Regions from separate parts of the Clavibacter vidaverae genome, predicted to be linked through region 2. Evidence: predicted binding sites of a transcription regulator. Region 2 holds the regulator's gene; the other holds the start of a gene.
What was found. The regulator HrcA, encoded in region 2, represses chaperone genes, less so after heat shock. The targets are predictions, from matches to a motif close to TTNGCACTCGNNNNNNNCGAGTGCNAA.
Positions count from the first base shown of each region.

Region 1: a site for HrcA is predicted at 1,521-1,547, ahead of groES (co-chaperone GroES). Genes of this name have one in related genera too.

Region 1 covers NZ_JBLJAM010000001.1:2,601,009-2,604,377, forward strand. The annotation lists gene ACMT9T_RS12575 (DUF4190 domain-containing protein) at 1-213, shown strand, start outside; gene ACMT9T_RS12580 (THUMP-like domain-containing protein) at 286-1,488, opposite strand; gene groES (co-chaperone GroES) at 1,634-1,930, shown strand; gene rarD (EamA family transporter RarD) at 2,061-3,014, shown strand; gene ACMT9T_RS12595 (ABC transporter substrate-binding protein) at 3,193-3,369, shown strand, end outside.
Region 2 covers NZ_JBLJAM010000001.1:478,761-482,129, forward strand. The annotation lists gene ACMT9T_RS02230 (16S rRNA (uracil(1498)-N(3))-methyltransferase) at 1-274, opposite strand, end outside; gene dnaJ (molecular chaperone DnaJ) at 277-1,392, opposite strand; gene hrcA (heat-inducible transcriptional repressor HrcA) at 1,453-2,475, opposite strand; gene ACMT9T_RS02245 (DUF4870 domain-containing protein) at 2,660-3,055, shown strand; gene ACMT9T_RS02250 (VOC family protein) at 3,066-3,369, shown strand, end outside.

The DNA.
Region 1 (3,369 bases), 2.1 Mb from region 2:
CTTTCGGTGCCCCTGGGCATCGCCGCGCTCGTGACGGGCATCCTCGGCCGCAAGCGGAACGCCGGTGCCAAGGGATTCTGGCTGACGGGCATCATCACCGGTGTCATCGGGATCCTGCTCAGCATCCTCCTCGTGGTCATCGCCATCGCGTTCGTCAACACCGCGATCCAGAACGGCGAGATCAACGGCACGCCGCTGCCGACGGCCCCGTAGCACGACCCGCACCACGCGACGCGGCCGCCCCCTAGGGGGCGGCCGCGTCGTCGCGTCCGGGCGGCGCCGACGTCAGCCCGCGTCGACCCCGTGCCGGTCCGCGAGGATCGCGACCCGCCGGCCGCCCACGCGCGTCGCGATGAGCGTCGCCGACCCGTCGCCCTTCAGCTGCAGGCGGGTGCGCAGCCGCGCCGGATCCACGTCGACCCCGCGCTTCTTGATCTCCAGCGTCCCGATCCCGCGCGCCCGCAGCTCGCGCTTCAGCCGCTGCTCGTCGAGCGGCAGCACCTCGCGCACGCGGAAGCCGCGCGCGAAGGGCGTCGCCTGCTCGCGGTCGGACGTGATCCAGGCGATGCCCTCGCCGACCATGCGCCCGTCGAGCGACCGGGCCACGTCGCCGATGAGCCGCGCGCGGATGACCGCGCCGTCCGGCTCGTACAGGTGCTCGCCCAGCTCGCCGAGCTCCGCGTCCTCGCTGTCGGTGGCGGAGGTGAGCTCCGCGTGCGACCCGCCGCTGATCACGAGCGCCGCGCGCCCGACGCCGTCCCGCCGCGTGGGCCCGAACCACAGGCCCATCTCCACGGCCTGCCCGTCGACGGAGACCCACTGCGCCTCCGCCTCCTCGGGGATGAGGTCGCGGTCGAGGCCCGGTCCGAGCTTGATGCCGGCGGCCCGCCCGGACGCGAGCGCGAACGCGGCGGAGAGCGTGGGGGAGTAGGCGTCCGGATCCGAGATGCGCCGTGTGGAGGAGTGCCCGTCCGTGCGCCGCGCGGGGTCGAGGTACACGCCGTCGACGCGGCCGGCGTCGAACGCCTCGGCCGTGCCCTGCTCGACGACCGCCTCGGGGAACGGCGCGAGGTTCCAGCCGGCGACCGCCGCGGTCACCTCGTCGCGCTCGACGGCCGTGACGCGGATCCCGATGGCCGCCATCGCCATCGCGTCCCCGCCGATCCCGCAGCCGAGGTCCGCGACGTGCGCGACGCCCGCCTGCTGGAAGCGGCCCGCGTGCTGCGCCGCGACGGCGAGACGCGTCGCCTGCTCGAGCCCGGCCTCGGTGAAGAGCATGCGCTCGGCGAAGTCGCCGAACTTGACCCGGGCCCGGGCGCGCAGGCGGACCTGGGTGAGCACGGCGCTGACGCGGGCGGCGGAGTGGCCCTCGCCGCGCAGCGCGCTCACGATCCGCACCATGTCGTCGCCCGGTCGCGGCTCGGGCAGGGAGTCGAGCAGCCGGAGCCCCTCGAGGGAGAGGACCTCGCGGAGGTCGGACTGATCCATCCGCCCACCGTACCGGGGCGGCCCTCCACGGATTGGCACTCGCGTTGCGCGAGTGCAAGCGCGGCCCGTAGAATCTCACCTGGCACTCTCCCCCGGAGATTGCCAATGAAGTCTTGTCCCTTAGTCACGAAGGAAGAGGTCAACCGTGTCGGTCTCCATCAAGCCGCTCGAGGATCGCATCGTCATCCAGCAGGTCGAAGCCGAGCAGACCACCGCGTCTGGTCTGGTCATCCCCGACACCGCCAAGGAGAAGCCCCAGGAGGGCGAGGTCGTGGCCGTGGGCCCCGGCCGCATCGACGACAACGGCAACCGCGTCCCCCTCGACGTCGCCGTCGGCGACAAGGTCATCTACTCCAAGTACGGCGGAACCGAGGTCAAGTACGACGGCCAGGACCTCCTCGTCCTCTCCGCGCGCGACGTGCTCGCCGTCATCGAGCGCTGACGCTCCGCACGCAGAGACACCGCACCACCGCTTCACCCGGGAGCCCGGCCGACACGTTCGGCCGGGCTCCCGTGCGTCCGGCAGGCGTCCGGCCGCCGGTGCTGGCTCCCGACGGCGCTAGCCTCGGGAGGTGACGCGCCCCGCCCCCGAGCCCTCGACCCGCTCCGGCCTGATCGCCGCCGTCGGCGCCTACGGCCTCTGGGGCGTGCTCCCCGTCTACTTCCTGCTCCTCGCGCCGGCGGGGGCGTTCGAGATCGTCGCCTGGCGGATCCTCTTCTCGCTCGTGGTCTGCGCCCTCGTCATCACCGCGGCCCGGCGCTGGTCGCGCGTGGTCGCCATCGTCCGGCAGCCCCGGCTCCTGTTCGGCCTCGCGCTCGCCGGGCACCTGATCCTCGTGAACTGGACCGTCTACGTCTACGGCACGCTCTCCGGCCACGTCGTCGAGACCGCGCTCGGCTACTTCATCAACCCGATCGTCACGGTGCTGCTCGGCGTGATCCTCCTGCGCGAGCGCCTGCGCCCCCTGCAGTGGACGGCGGTCGGCCTCTCCGCGGTCGCCGTGGCCGTCATCGCGATCGGCTACGGCCAGCTGCCCTGGGTCTCGCTCGCGCTCGCCGGGTCCTTCGGGCTCTACGGCCTCGTGAAGAAGCGCGTGAGCGGCGGCGCGGACGCGCTCTCCGGGCTGGCGCTCGAGACCGCGTGGCTGATCCCCGCCTCCACCACCATGCTCGTGATCACGGGGGCCGGCGCCGGGCTCACCATCGGCCAGGTCTCGCTCGGGCACACGCTCCTGCTCGTCAGCACGGGCGTGGTCACGGCCGGCCCGCTCCTCCTCTTCGGGTTCGCGGCCGGACGGCTGCCGCTGTCCGTCATCGGCCTCACGCAGTACCTGGCGCCGCTGCTCCAGTTCGCGTTCGGGGTCTTCGTGATGCACGAGGCGATGCCGCCGGAGCGCTGGGCCGGGTTCACGATCGTCTGGGCGGCCCTCGTGCTGCTCACGATCGACATGCTCCGCGCCTCCCGCCGCGCCGTCCCGGCCGCCGAGCGCTCGCAGAGGGAAACGACGGTCGCCGAGGGCATCTGATTCGGATCCCGTCGCGCATTCCGCGAAAGGTAACGATCAGGTCGCGTTACACGACGGAAATGCCGATGCATTGTGCCCGTCTCATCCGCGCCATAGGGTCGCACCAGGCGAGGCGCGCATTCGCGTGCCTCCTGCATCACATTCCCGAGCATCACCACACACATCCATAAGGAGCACCATGAGCGCATTCGGCAGGGCTTCGGCCTCCCGCTCACGATCCGCCCGCACCGCCCTCAGCGCCGTCACCATCGCGGTGGCTGGCGCCCTCGTCCTCGCCGGCTGCTCCGGCGGCGGCGGAGGCACCGGGGGCACGACGGCCGACGGCGGCCTCGAGCTCAAGATCGGCACGATCCTC
Region 2 (3,369 bases):
CGCCCTTGGCGAGCGCCTGCACCAGCACGACGCGCGGGGACGGCGCCGCGTGCTCCTCGACCGCGTCGACGCGGAGCTCCAGCCGCTGCGGATCCGCCGCCGTGACGGTGCACGACGCGATGGTGCCGCGCCCGTCGCCCACGAGCAGCCCCTCGCCCGCGCGGATGCGGCTGACGGTCACCGCGTGCCGGGACTCCTGCGGGCCGAGCGCGACGACGCGGCCGACGGCGAGGTCGGCCGCGTCGAGGTCGTCCGCGAGGTGGAAGTGCGCCACGGTCAGACGTTGAGGAAGCGGTCGCGGAGCTTCTGGAAGAGGCCCTGCTGGAAGTGCGCCAGGTGCGGCGCCTGCGCCTTGTTGCGCTTCGCGAACTGCTGGATGAGGTCGCGCTCCTTGTGGTCGAGCTTCTGCGGCGTGACCACCTGGATCCCGATCTTCAGGTCGCCGCGCCCGGAGCCGCGGAGCTTCGTGACGCCGCGGCCGCGCACCGTGATGATCTCGGCGCTCTGGATGCCGGGGCGGAGCTCGAGGTCGACCGACCCGTCGAGCGCCTCGATGCGCGCGTCGCTGCCGAGGATCGCGTCGACCATGCTCACCTCGACGGTCGCGAGCAGGTCGTCGCCGTTGCGGCTGAAGACGTCGTGGTGGGCCACCTTGATCTCGAGGTAGAGATCGCCGTTCGGGCCGCCCGCGGGGCCGACCTCGCCGGAGCCCGGCATCTGCAGGCGCAGGCCCGTGTCGACGCCGGCCGGGATGTCGACCGGCACCGTGCGGCGGGCGCGCACGCGGCCCTGGCCGGCGCACGTCGGGCAGGGGTGCGGGATGACCGTGCCGTAGCCGCGGCAGGTGCCGCAGGGGCTCGACGTCATGACGTTGCCGAGGAGCGAGCGCACCTGGCGCTGGATGCTGCCGGAGCCCCGGCAGATGTCGCACGTGACGGCGCTCGTGCCGGGCTGCGCGCAGGATCCCTGGCACGTGTCGCACACGACGGCCGTGTCGATCTCGAGGTCGCGGTGCACCCCGAAGATGACCTCCTCGAGCTCGACCTCCACGCGCAGCAGCGCGTCCTGGCCGCGCTCCTGGCGCGAGCGCGGGCCGCGTCCGCCGCCGCCCTGCTGGCCGCCGAAGAACGTCTCGAAGATGTCGCCGAACCCGCCGAAGCCCTGGCCGCCGCCTCCGCCGAACCCGGCCTGCGGGCCGAGGTCGTACTGCTGGCGCTGCTGCGGGTCGGACAGCACGTCGTACGCGTGCGTCACGAGCTTGAACCGCTCGGCCGCGTCGGGGGCGTCGTTGACGTCCGGGTGGAGCTGGCGCGCCTGCTTGCGGTACGCCTTCTTGATCTCCTCTGGCGTCGCCTCGCGGCTCACGCCGAGTACTTCGTAGTGGTCAGCCACGTCGGGCCCTTCGGTGGTGATGGTCGTGGGGAACAGGGGCGGTGCGCCGGCGTGCGGCCGTCACCGCTCCTCGAGCAGGCGCGAGAGGTAGCGCGCGACCGCGCGCACCGACGCCATGTTGGTGGAGTAGTCCATGCGGGTCGGCCCCAGCACGCCGAGGCGCGCGAGCACGCCGCCGGAGGAGCTGTAGCCGCTGGTGAGCACGCTCGTCTCGCCGAGGCCGAACGGGGCGTTCTCCCGGCCGATGCTCACCGAGACGCCGTGCTGGTCGGCCTCCATCTCGCCGAGCAGGCGCAGCAGCACCACCTGCTCCTCGATGGCCTCGAGGACGGGCGAGATGCTGCCGGGGAAGTCGCGCTCGGTGCGGGCGAGGTTGGCGGATCCGGCGAGCAGCAGCCGCTCCTGCCGGTTGGCGAGCACCTGCTCCACCAGCGTGCCTGCCAGGGCGGCGGCCGCGGCGCGCTGCGCGGGCTCGACCTCGTCGGCCAGCGTCTCGAGCCGGGTGGCGGCCTCCGCGAGGCCGAGGCCTCCGACCGCCTGGTTGATGCGCGTGCGCATGCCCGCGAGGAAGGCGTCGTCCGGGTCGCCCGCGAGCTCCACGACGCGCTGCTCGACGCGCCCCGTGTCGGTGATGAGCACGGTCAGCACGCGCGTCGTCGACAGGGCGACGAGCTCGACGTGCTTCACGTGGCTCGTCGCGAGGGACGGGTACTGCACGAGCGCGACCTGGTTGGTGAGCTGCGCCAGCAGGCGCACGGTCCGCGCGAGCACGTCATCCAGGTCGACGGACTCGCCGAGGAACACGTGGATGGCCTGGCGCTGCGCCGGGGTGAGCGGACGGACGTCGGCGAGCTGGTCGACGAAGAGGCGGTAGCCCTTGTCCGTCGGCACGCGGCCGGAGGAGGTGTGCGGCGCCGCGATGAGCTCCTCCTCCTCGAGGAGGGCCATGTCGTTGCGGATGGTGGCGGCCGAGACGCCGAAGGCGTGGCGCTCCACGATGGACTTCGAGCCCACGGGCTCCCGCGAGGACACGTAGTCCTGCACGATCACCCGGAGGACGTCGAGTCCGCGTTCCGAGACCATCGCGGCTCCCTCCTGGCACTCGTCGGTTCTGACTGCCAATCGTACCGCGCGTCACGGCGTGGTCGGCGTTGCCGCCCGCGCGTCGGCGGCGGTACCGTGGGTGAGCCCGGTGATGCCTGGCCCACCCTGATCCGAAGCGGTCCGCCGGTACGCCGGCCGTCGCCGCGCACCGAGAGGCCCCGCGATGTCCGCACCCGACTCCCACCCCTACGGCGCCCCCGCTCCGCTCACCCCGAGCGAGGACCGCCTCTGGGCGTCGCTCACGCACTTCCTCGCGATCCTCATCGTGCCGACGTTCATCGTCTGGCTGGTGTTCCGCGAGCGCGGCCGCTTCACGGACCAGGAGGGCAAGGAGGCGACCAACTGGACCATCAACGTGGCCGGCGCGCTCGTCATCCTCAACGTGCTGCAGGCGGTCTTCGTGGTCATCCCGATCCTCGGGATCCTCATCAGCCTGCTGCTCGGCCTAGCGATCTTCGCGGTCGTCGTGGTGAACATCGTCTTCGCGATCATCGGCGGCACGCGCGTCCAGGCCGGCCGGCCGTACCGCTACCCGCTCAACATCCGGTGGATCAAGTAGGCGGTCTCCGATGAGCGCCAGGATCCGGCACGTCGCGATCGACTGCCGCGACCCGTACGCGCTCTCGCTCTTCTGGGGCGGCGTGACCGGCTTCGCGGAGGACCCCGACGAGCCGAACCTCCCCGGCGAGGACGCCGCGTGGCTGGGCGACCCGGTCTCCGGGCTCGGCATCATCCTGCAGCGCGCGGACACGCCGAAGACGGCCAAGAACCGGGTCCACCTCGACCTCGCGCCCGACGACCGCACGCGCGACGAGGAGGTCGATCGCGTGCGGGCCCTCGGCGCGGTGCTCGTCGCCGACCGGCGCAACGCCG